One region of the Cytobacillus mangrovibacter genome, then DNA from elsewhere that is predicted to be linked to it. Evidence: riboswitches for the same ligand, from Rfam matches in the RefSeq annotation. Region 1 holds a riboswitch; the other holds the start of a gene.
The links. Region 1 has a riboswitch for cobalamin ahead of ACFYKT_RS05890 (ribonucleoside-diphosphate reductase subunit alpha). Riboswitches for the same ligand answer to the same signal wherever they lie in the genome.
Positions count from the first base shown of each region.

Region 2: it holds a riboswitch for cobalamin, as region 1 does, so the genes downstream of both, ACFYKT_RS21645 (ABC transporter substrate-binding protein) here and ACFYKT_RS05890 (ribonucleoside-diphosphate reductase subunit alpha) in region 1, are expected to answer to the same signal.

Region 1 covers NZ_JBIACJ010000002.1:491,364-497,210, reverse strand. The annotation lists gene ACFYKT_RS05900 (methyl-accepting chemotaxis protein) at 1-1,255, opposite strand, end outside; gene ACFYKT_RS05895 (MBL fold metallo-hydrolase) at 1,419-2,276, shown strand; cobalamin riboswitch at 2,386-2,564, shown strand; gene ACFYKT_RS05890 (ribonucleoside-diphosphate reductase subunit alpha) at 2,846-5,134, shown strand; gene ACFYKT_RS05885 (ribonucleotide-diphosphate reductase subunit beta) at 5,157-5,847, shown strand, end outside.
Region 2 covers NZ_JBIACJ010000022.1:36,914-42,760, reverse strand. The annotation lists gene ACFYKT_RS21660 (FtsW/RodA/SpoVE family cell cycle protein) at 1-33, opposite strand, end outside; gene mgtE (magnesium transporter) at 207-1,565, opposite strand; gene ACFYKT_RS21650 (hypothetical protein) at 1,755-2,531, shown strand; cobalamin riboswitch at 2,725-2,921, shown strand; gene ACFYKT_RS21645 (ABC transporter substrate-binding protein) at 3,041-4,018, shown strand; gene ACFYKT_RS21640 (FecCD family ABC transporter permease) at 4,065-5,042, shown strand; gene ACFYKT_RS21635 (adenosylcobinamide amidohydrolase) at 5,046-5,847, shown strand, end outside.

The sequences.
Region 1 (5,847 bases):
AGTTTACCTTTTTTAGCATGGCATTTAATTCTGCGAACTTCACACCCACTTCATTTGAGGAGTCGACGCTCTGGTTTAAATTGATGCTGCTAGTATGCATATTTTCTTGTGCCAGTTCATTTGTTTTGTTAACCTCATTAAGGTTCTCGGTAATCTTGAATGTGATTCCTTTTGTCGTATCAGCTAAATTACGAATTTCCTCGGCCACAACAGAGAATCCCTTCCCTGCTTCTCCAGCCCGAGCTGCCTCAATAGAAGCATTTAGTGCAAGAAGATTTGTTTGCTCAGTAATTTGCTTTATTTGATTAGCGAATTGATTTGTTTCTTCAATTTTCTTCGTTAACAATAAAAAGTTCTCATTAAGGTTTCCAATAATAATCTGTAAATTGTCCATCTCTTTTTTAAGATCCATTGCCTTAATTTGACCTTCTTCAGCTAGAATACTTGATTGTATTGAATCCTCAATTAACTCCCTTGTTGAATGAAACATTTTATTTATTACAGCTAAATTATTATGCGCATTATGAGCAATACTTGAAATTTGTTCACTTTGCATTTGACTGCCTGCGGAAACTTCATTAATTGCAATTCTCATCTCATCTTGTGAATTAACACTGAATTGAATTTTTTCATTTACTTTGCTTATACTTTCGACAATATTCAATAATTCCCTTTCGAGATGATCTTTTTGTTCTTCCTTCGCTCTTGAATTAGATTCCGCCTGATTAATGAATTCTTGAAGTTTTTTGTATTGTTTATCATTTAAATGAATTAATACGGATAACAGCACAACTGAAAAAATATAAATCATCAAAAATGAAGAGAATTCTGCTTTCATGTAAGCATAGGGTTCTGTCGGAAAAAAGCTATTATAAAAAAGGATAATTAAACCAAAAACAACACCGATTCCAAAGATTCTTTTATTAAACTGAACCGCAGCAAAAATGGTAAAGAAATATACACTTATAACACCAGACAAATTACCACCCATTAAAAAGGTTGGTATTAAGGTACATACATTCATCCCTATAACCATGATGTATGCAAATAAAAACTCTTTCCCTGTTTTATTCACAAAAAAATAAGCAAGAGGGTAGATCAGTATTTGCATTATATATATGGTACTTTGTAATGAGTTTTGAGCTAAAGATAACATGCCAACCAGCCCAAGGATCGTTGAAATCAAATACGTAACGAGCATCAATTTATTCTTGCTTTTCAAATCCATTAATTTTAACTGTTGTATTGCATTCATGTTGTTTCCCCCATTTTTAGATCGTATACTTTATTATCGGTATTCCTGTGACTTTTTACATATGAACCATAGAAAAATAGATAACTAAGTTATTTTCATTTAATTATTTTACGGAAATTAAGAAACACTAACGATATGCTGTTCCATAGGAGGATGATTATTGATGGATAAGGAAATGAATTATGGAAGTGATTATAAATTTATTCCTGCCACTTCAATCGGCAGTGGCATTGGGTTTCAGCTATTGCCTGACGTATACGCTCATACAATCCAGATTGTTAACATTATCTTCGTCGGTGATCCAAAAACAAACGATTATATTCTAGTAGACGCCGGAATGCCTCATTCAGCAAATGAGATCATCTCAGTTGCCGAAGAACGTTATGGCCCAACTAGTCACCCAAAAGCAATTATCCTAACACATGGGCATTTCGATCATGTTGGAGCAATCATTGAATTAATCGAGCATTGGGACGTTCCCGTTTTTGCACATGAATTAGAAATTCCATTCTTAACTGGCCAATTTAGATATCCTGAACCAGACCCATCAGTTGAAGGTGGACTGGTCGCGAAGATGTCCCCCTTATTCCCTAATGAACCGATTAACTTAGGGAATCATATCGAAAAACTTCCAAGTGATGGAAGCATCCCATTTATGCCGGATTTTAAGTGGATACATACTCCTGGACATTCACCAGGACATGTTTCGCTTTTTAGGGAAAAAGATCGCACACTTATTGTTGGTGATGCCTTTGTAACAGTTAAGCAAGATTCACTATACAAAGTTTTTACCCAGGAACAGGAGATAAACGGACCGCCAAGATATCTGACAACCGATTGGAAATCAGCCAAAAATTCAGTAAGTAAATTAGCAGCTTTAAACCCGAATCTAGCAATTACTGGACATGGATTACCTATGTCAGGTGAAGAATTGTCAACGAATTTAAGAAAATTAGTTCAAGACTTTGATCAAATAGCAGTTCCAGACTATGGAAAATACGTGAGTAAAGACTTACACTAAAGTTTCCTCTTTACGGAAATTAAAAAGTTGTAAAAAATTCTAATCTAGCTTATAATCAATGAAAGTTACATATATAGTATTATCATTTCATTAATACTACAATATACAGTGATAAACCTATAAATATGGTGTCTATTAAGACTTAATAGGGAATCTGGTGTGACTCCAGAACTGTTCCCGCAACTGTAAGTGCCGTCGAAATAAGTGAACCACTGTCCACTCGGATGGGAAGGACTTAAAGTAGGTTAAGGCACAAGTCAGGAGACCTGCCATATTTAGAACGTGTTATCTTCTTCGGGAGCTGGGAAGGTAGAATGAGGGTATTTTTTATAGACCTTTTTTAAGTCTGTGACAATATCAGCGTTTGTTAAACCCATCCTCTTTCTTGAGCGATGGGTTTTTATTTTTCTTCAGAAATAAATAAAGCATTAAGCAAATTTATTTAAAAGTGCTCTTCTTTAGAAGATTGTAGTTCTTGAAAAGTTTCCTAGCGACAAAATCAACCTTTACCAACGTTGAACAATGTTATGAAAAAAGCCTAAAAAAGCATTTATAAAGGAGCGGTTTTTATGAAAACAACGATCCATTCAGAACTGGATAATGTATTACATACGATTAACAGAGCGTCAGACACATTCAATATTGATATTCGTGAACTTGAGCAAAAAATGTCAGAGCAAAACTTAACAGAAGAAGCAGCAAATGAACAAGCACTCCTCTATTCATTGAACAAAATATCAATGGATCAGCCACAATGGACCTTTCTTGCTGCTCATTTATATTTAAATGAGCTTTATTCTAAGGCCGCAACAAATAGAGGATATAACAAAGGATTGAAATATGGTGATTTCTTTGAGCTTATAAATGACCTAACCAAACTAGGAATCTATTCAAGAGATTTACTAGATTTATATACAAAGGACGAAATAATTGAATTAGGAAAAGAAATCGATCCTGAGAAAGATTATCTATTTAATTATGTTGGCTTATTCCTTCTTACTGACCGTTATCTTGCGAAAGATTATGAGAAAAACTTGTATGAATTGCCACAGGAACGATTCATGATTATTGCAATGACTTTGATGAAAAATGAAGATAAATCTAAGCGACTTTCACTTATTAAAGAAGCTTATTGGGCATTAAGTAACTTATACATGACAGTTGCTACCCCCACTCTTTCTAATGCTGGAAAAAGTTATGGACAGCTTTCCTCTTGTTTTATCGATACAGTAGACGATTCATTAGACAGTATTTATTTAAATAATTGGGACATAGCCCGATTAAGCAAAGATGGCGGTGGTATTGGGATCTATTACGGAAAGGTCCGTGCCCTAGGATCAGATATTAAGAAATTCAAAGGAAACTCTTCAGGTGTTGTCCCATGGATCAGACTAATTAATGACACAGCAGTCAGTGTTGACCAATTAGGGCAGAGACAAGGAGCTATCGCCATCTATCTAGATGTATTTCATAAAGATATCATGAATGGTTTTCTTGATTTAAAAACAAACAATGGTGATGAGCGCCGTAAAGCACATGATATTTTCACAGGAGTCTCCATTCCTGACTTATTCATGAAGAAACTAAGAGAGGTTGATCAGTCAGGCAGAGGCATTGGTGAATGGCATACCTTCTGTCCTCATCAGGTTAAGCAAATCATGAGCTGGAAAGATGATAATGGCGTCCCATTAGGTCTTGAGGATTTTTATGATGAGTCAGATAACAGCTACTTCACCCAAAAATATGAGGATGCTGTCAATCACCCTCTTCTACCGAGGAAGACATACCGTGCAATGGATATTATGGCGCGCATCATGGTTGCGCAGCTTGAATCTGGTACACCTTATATGTTCTATCGTGATGAAGCAAACCGACAAAATCCGAACAAACATGTTAGAGGCGAAGGTTACACCTCGATTTATTGCAGTAATTTATGTACAGAAATCATGCAAAATATGTCTGCAACAGTTATTCAGAAAGAGTATCTTGATGAAGACGGAAATATTGTCATTATTCGAAAGCCTGGTGACTTTGTCGTATGTAATCTTTCTTCTATTCACCTTCCAAATGCAGTTAGAGCAAATATATTAGAGCGACTGATCCGTATACAGATGCGAATGCTCGATAACACGATCGATTGTAATAATATTTCTGTTGGACAAGCAAAATGGACAAATGAAAAGTATCGTGCAGTTGGACTAGGTACCTTTGGCTGGCATCATCTACTTGCAATCAAGGAAATTCACTGGGAATCTGACCAGGCAGTTGACTTTGCAAATGAATTATATGAGGACATTGCTTACTATACGATTCTAGCTTCAATGGAATTAGCACAAGAAAAAGGAGCCTATCGACTATTTCCACATTCTGAATGGCAGACGGGAGCCTATTTTAAACGGAAGAATTATACTTCAGGTCGTTGGAGAAAGCTGCAAGAAAAAATACAGGCATGTGGTGTTCGAAATGGCTGGATGCTCGCTGTTGCACCAAATTCCTCGACAGCAAAAATTGGTGGTTCAACTGACGGAATTGACCCTCTTTATGCAGTGGAATATGCGGAGGAAAAGAAAAACTTTAAATTTAAAATCACTGCTCCTGATTTAAATCATCATACGTATAACTATTACCGTCGGGTTCGGCATGAATTAAGCCAGTTATGGAGCATTAAGCAAAATGCTGCTCGCCAGCGCCATATTGACCAATCAATAAGCTTCAACTTATATGTCCGTCACGATATTAAAGCAAGAGAACTATTACAGCTCCATTTAGCAGCTTGGGAGCAAGGTTTGAAAACCACTTATTATGTAAGAAGCACTTCACAAACAGAAATTGATGAATGTGAAGCTTGCCATAGCTAAATATGAACAAGGAGGATTCTTAATGACAAAATCACAAACTCTTACAAGAATTAAACTACTAAATCCGGAATTTCCAAATAAATCAACTCGTATTATTAACGGTCAATCTTCAGGCATCTTGAATTGGAATGATATCAAATATCCGCAAATGTACCGAATGTATCAGACACTATTGTCTAACTTTTGGAAGGCGCAAGAAATAAATATGCAGGACGATATTAAGCAATGGGATTTACTAAGTCCAACTGAGCAAGATGTCTTTTTACGCATTAATACACAGCTCGCTTCACTAGATAGCTTACAAACACCGACAATGACTCAAGTAATGGATTTTGTAACTGATCCAAGCTTTAAAGCCATTTTTGCTGTGATTTCACAACAGGAAGCCGTACACAATGAATCCTATTCCTATATTCTCAGTTCATTAGTGCCTCTTAGTGAACAAAATAGTCGTTTTAATCAAGCAAAGGATGATCCAATTGTCCGAAAAAGGAACCAATTAATCTTAGATGCTTACGAAAAGTTCCGCAACAATCCAACGCCACAGCATCTAATCGAGCTTGGAATTAACTCAATTAATTTAGAAGGAATATACTTTTATGCTGGATTTGCCTTCTTCTATCACTTAGCTCGGGAACAGAAAATGCTTAAGACAAGTACGATGATAAGCTATATTCAACGTGATGAAATGCAACATGCCTACTTTATTGCTC
Region 2 (5,847 bases), on a different contig from region 1:
AAATCGTTCTGCAACTTTTTTGGGTTTATTCATTGACCATGCACCTATTTCTGTTCAATTCCTTTGTGTTTTCATCGTAACAAAGAAAAATTACCCTTTCAATGTATTTTCATCATCCTTTTAATTGCAAATATTTACACCTTATAAGACGTATAAAGCGGGTGAATGGTTTCTAAAAAAGCACGGATCATACATCCGTGCGTGCGTTACATTAAGTGGTTAATAAAAATAGTGGCAATGCCAAAATAGGTGACAAGGGAGAAAATATCATTCAATGTCGTAATAAGTGGTCCTGAGGCAACTGCAGGATCAATATTCAGGCGGTATAATATGAGTGGAATAATCGTTCCAGCAAGAGTCCCGATGATCAGGGTCAGAAAAAGGGAAAGGCCGACAACTGCACCTAAAACGGCATTTCCTTGCCAAAAGAAGGCAATAAGAGAAATGAGAATTCCGCAAACAAATCCAATTATTAAACTTACTCCAAATTCCCTCATTACTAGTCGCATGATCACTTTTTTATCAATATCATTGGAGACCAGTCCCCTGACAACGACGGCAAGCGACTGTGTACCTGTATTTCCAGTCATCCCTGAGATCATTGGCATAAAGAAGGCAAGTGCAACAACTTTTTCTAGCGTTCTTGAATAGCCGCTAATTATACTCCCAGATAAAATGCCGATGAATAAGAGTAAAATGAGCCATGGAAGTCTTCGGTAAGCTGCAACAAAAGCCTTCGTTTCAAAGTCAATGGATTTTCCTGTAGCTGAAAGCTTCTCAATATCTTCGTTCGCTTCTTGAATGACAACATCAATAATATCATCAACGGTAGCAATTCCCATTAAAACATTCTCTTCATTAACAACAGGGATAGCGAGAAAGTCATATTTCTCAACAAGTCTTGCAACCTCTTCTTGGTCTGTGGTTACAGTTACGGCAATAACACGTTCATACATGACATTTCTGATCTCTTCACCCGGTTCAGCTATCAAGAGGTCCCGATAAGAAACAACCCCTACAAGCTTTCGATCCTGGTCAATGACATACAAATAATTGATTGTTTCTGCAAATTCGGCAAAAGACTTCAACTTTCCAACGGCGTCGCTCACTGTAAAGTAATCCCTTATCCATACGAAACGGTTTGTCATGATTCTTCCTGCCGTTTCAGGCGGATAATTCATGATATCTTGTACAATAGCAGATTCGCTTTTCTTCATTCCGGAGAGGAGGGAAGTAATTTTCTCAGGTGATAGATCATCTAAGAGAACAGCTAAATCATCATTGTCCATTAAATCAAGGACTTTACCTGTTTTTTCAATCCCAAGTTTATTTAACACATCAAGCTGTATTTCTTTGTTCAGCTCTTCCAGCAAGTCTGCGAGCCGATCAGTATTCATAAAGAGCAGAAAGCGGGTTTTATGCTTTTCTGGCAGGTTTTCGTAAATATGAGCGATATCGTAGGGCTGCAATTCATCAAGAATTAGTTCAAAGTCAGTTTTTTTATTTTCTTTTAATGTTTTTATGATGTGAAGAGTAATCTGATTTTCGGTCATGCTTTGAATCAAACTTCTCACACTCCTTCCATCGGACTCTATATCTATATTATAATGCCACGATAATGATAAAAAATTTTGTGGCTGAACGAAATGTGTTATGGTTAATGTAAATGAAATAAACAGGAAAAGCTAGCAATACTTTGATATGATTGAAATAAAAGAACCAAACCAGTTATCTAATGTTCGGAGGTTTCACCATTGAAAAAAAGGAACCAAGTTATTCGTGATATTATTTATATTTATATAAATGAACGTGAGCACTATACGATCACATACGGAATTGAATTTGAAGAGTTTGCTCAAGCCTTATTCCAATCATTAAATCATCTTCTATTGTTGAAGCATCATTTTGAGGATGGTGATTTTAATAGGCATACATTGCATGAGTTTGTATCAAATGACAAGCTGAAGAAGCTTATGGATGATGATGTGTATGGATATGGTGATTTCTGCTGGATTGATTTTGAAGAGGAAGAGGCTTTAAATGAATTGCCAAGCCAGGCAATCGCGGAGCTGCTTTACTTAGGCCATTTGAAAGAGCACCTAAAGCTGCCTTTTTATAATCATCTAAGCAACAGGTATGTCTATTTGGCACATGATGATGGTTGGTTTAATAAGACATACTATCGTGATTTCAGTGATTTTTACCGGATGATGGGAGAGGTCATTCCAGGGAAATTGAGTCAGACAAAAGTTGAAAAGTCATTGCTTGGGATGAAGAAGAAGAGGACATATCCATCCATTTCAAGTGATATTCTTCGTCAGTTAAAACCATTGCTGAGGGAAGGCGTTATTCTCTCAATTAAAGATATTGAACAAAGCCGTACAAATATTGAAATCCCAATTTGGACGATTGGGGACTTTTCGAATATGGATGATATGTATGAGGAATACTTGAATATTATCAAAGAACCATGTGATGCGAAGCTTGTTATTGATAAAAAGTCACGAGAATGGAAAGTTTACGGCCGGTAAATGATAAATTATCGGCTCTTTTTTTATTTAATCCCCTTGCTATCAGCTGAATGATCAACTAAATTCACTAAGGATTACATACGTCCTCAGGTAGTATTGGACAAAATCTACATTTATACGTCAATCCGGAAAATATTAAATATGAATACTCCATTTTGAACATAATCGTGTATAATCGGAATTAGCGGAAAATTTCATACATATAAAGATTAGGTGTCTGACAAAAAGTATTTTTTTGAAGACTTAAAAAGGGAAGTTGGTGTAATTCCAACGCGGTCCCGCCACTGTAAATGGGAGCTAACTGCATTTGCCACTGTACAAGCATGTATGGGAAGGCGCAGGAAGGCAATGACCATAAGCCAGGAAACCTGCCAATCTTTACGCACCATAAACCTACGAGGATAGGAGGTGTTTGACTGGATTCATATTTTTTTTTCGAGCGTATGACTATTCAAACATCTCCATTTCAACTGTGGGGATGTTTTTTTAATTTAGGGAGGAAAGATAAGATGAAAAAATTATATTCATTATTATTCGCAATGCTTCTAGCTGTCGGTGTATTGGCAGGCTGTGGTGGAAATACGGAAGAGCCAAATGAAAATGCGAATACCAAAGATAAAGAAACGCAACAAGTCAAGGAAGAGTCTGCCTTTCCCGTTACAATAAAGGACGCTCTCGATAATGAGGTTATCATCGATGCAAAACCGGAGAAAATTGTTTCTCTTATTCCAAGTAACACGGAGATTGCATTCGAATTGGGATTAGGTGAGCAAATTGTCGGTGTAAATGATTTTGATAATTATCCTGCAGAAGCAGCTGACAAGGAAAAAGTCGGCGGACAGGAATTTAATGTTGAGAAAGTGATTTCATTAAGCCCGAATCTTGTTCTTGCACATGAATCAACTGCTGATGCTGTGGAAGTAGGGCTGCAGCAGTTAAGAGATGCAGGAATTGCTGTGTTCATCGTAAATGATGCGGAAAACTTTGATCAAGTATTTGAAACAATTATTACGATTGGTACGGCAACAGGAAAGAAAGAGGAGGCTGAGAAGCTAGCAGCGAACATGAAAGAAAAGCTTGAAGCAATTATAGCCAAAGCAGCAGATATTACAACAGAAGAACGTAAAAAGGTTTTTGTTGAAGTATCACCAGCACCAGAAATCTTTTCAGTTGGATCTGACACTTTTATGAACGAAATGCTCCACATCATTCATGCTGATAACATTGTGACTGAAGAAGGATGGGTGCAACTGGACTCAGAAGCAGTTATTGAGCGGAATCCAGATGTTATTATTACGACTCATGGGTTTTATACAGAAGATCCTATTGGAAATGTTCTGGGCAGAGATGGATGGCAAGACATCACTGCTGTGAAAAATAAGCAAGTGGTCGATGTAGACTCTGATATGGTTACCCGTACAGGCCCAAGGCTTGTTGAAGGAGTAGAGGAACTTGCAAAAGCTATTTACCCTGAAATATTTAAATAATAAAGGGATCGCCTATTTAATTGCAGCTATCTTTCTATTGGTTGCGATGCTGCTCGGGATATCAATTGGAACGGTTTCCGTTTCTGTTATAGATATTCTGAAAATAATTGGCGCAGAAATTTTCCGCCTGTCACCAAATGAACAGATTGATCCCATGTATACGAATATTGTCTTAAATATTCGGCTGCCAAGGGTTATTTTAGCAGGGTTAGTTGGGGCGTCTCTCGCAATTGCAGGAGCCGCCTTTCAAGGTTTATTAAGGAATCCGCTCGCAGATCCCTATACACTAGGTGTCTCTTCTGGTGCATCAGTTGGTGCGGTATTAACGATGTTTTTTGGTATTTCGATTCCTTTTGTTGGGCTGTTAACCTTACCATTGCTTAGTATCTTATTTGCTTTTATTACGATCTTTGTCGTTATGCTATTTGCCCGTCAAATCGATCGATCGATGAAAGTGGAAACGATCATACTAACAGGGATCATCTTTAGTTCCTTTTTAGGATCAATTATATCGATGATGATTGCGCTTACAGGAGAGGAGCTAAGACTAATTATTGGCTGGCTTCTCGGCAGTGTTTCAATGAGGGGCTGGGCATATATTAAAATTATTCTTCCATTCTTTATCATTGGCTCCTTTCTTCTTCTTATAAACACGAGAGAATTAAATGCGATGTCTTTTGGTGAAGAAAGAGCACAGCATATCGGTGTGAATGTCCAAAAGAGAAAGAAGATCATTCTAATTGCTGGTTCAATTTTGACGGGGGCGGCGGTTGCTGTATCAGGAACAATTGGCTTTGTCGGGCTCGTTATCCCACATTTAACAAGACTTCTATGGGGACCGGATCATAAGCATTTATTGCCGCTTTCCATACTAACAGGAGGAGGCTTTCTCATTTTGGCTGACCTAGTAGCCCGTACGCTTATTTCTCCTTCAGAATTGCCGATTGGTGTGATCACAGCCTTAATTGGTGCACCGGTATTCGGGATTATTTTAATGAATAGAAGAAAGGAAAGAAGAGGATAGATGATGCTAAGTGTACAGGGATTAACAGGCGGATATTCCGGGGATGCCATTGTAAAGAATGTCTCCTTTGAATTAGAAAAGGGTGAATTGTTCGGAATCTTAGGGCCGAATGGCAGTGGGAAAACAACCTTATTAAAAATGCTTAGTGGGATTCTTCCTTTTTCAAGTGGAGATGTTTTCTTAAAAGGAAAATCCCTGAAGATGTATACACCGAAGGAATTGGCGACAATCATCGCAGTTCTATCTCAGCACTCTTCACAATCATTTTCTTATACAGTTAAGGAGACCGTTTCGCTTGGTCGGTATGCCCATCAGAAAGGCTGGTTTCAAACATGGTCTGATGAAGATGACAGCATAGTCATGCAGGCAATGGAACAAACAGGGGTCGCTCACTTTAAAAATCATTATATTCATGAATTGTCTGGTGGAGAAAGGCAGCGGGTTTTTCTTGCACAGGCACTTGCACAGGAACCGGAAATCTTGCTGCTTGATGAGCCGACAAACCATCTGGATCTATCTTTTCAGAAAGAGCTGCTCGATTTATTGAAAAGCTGGACAAGGGGAAGAGGGCTGACCGTTATCTCCATTTTTCATGATTTGAATTTAGCAGGGCTGTATTGTGATCGGCTGCTTCTTTTGGAAAATGGCAAGATCAACATCAATCATATTCCGAATGAAGTCCTGCGCGAGGAAAGAATTAAGAAGGTCTATCATACGAAAATACAAAAGCAGCCACATCCAAAAGTGCCGGCGCCACAGATGGTTCTCCTCCCAGAGGCATTTGATGAAGAAACAGGGAGTCCTA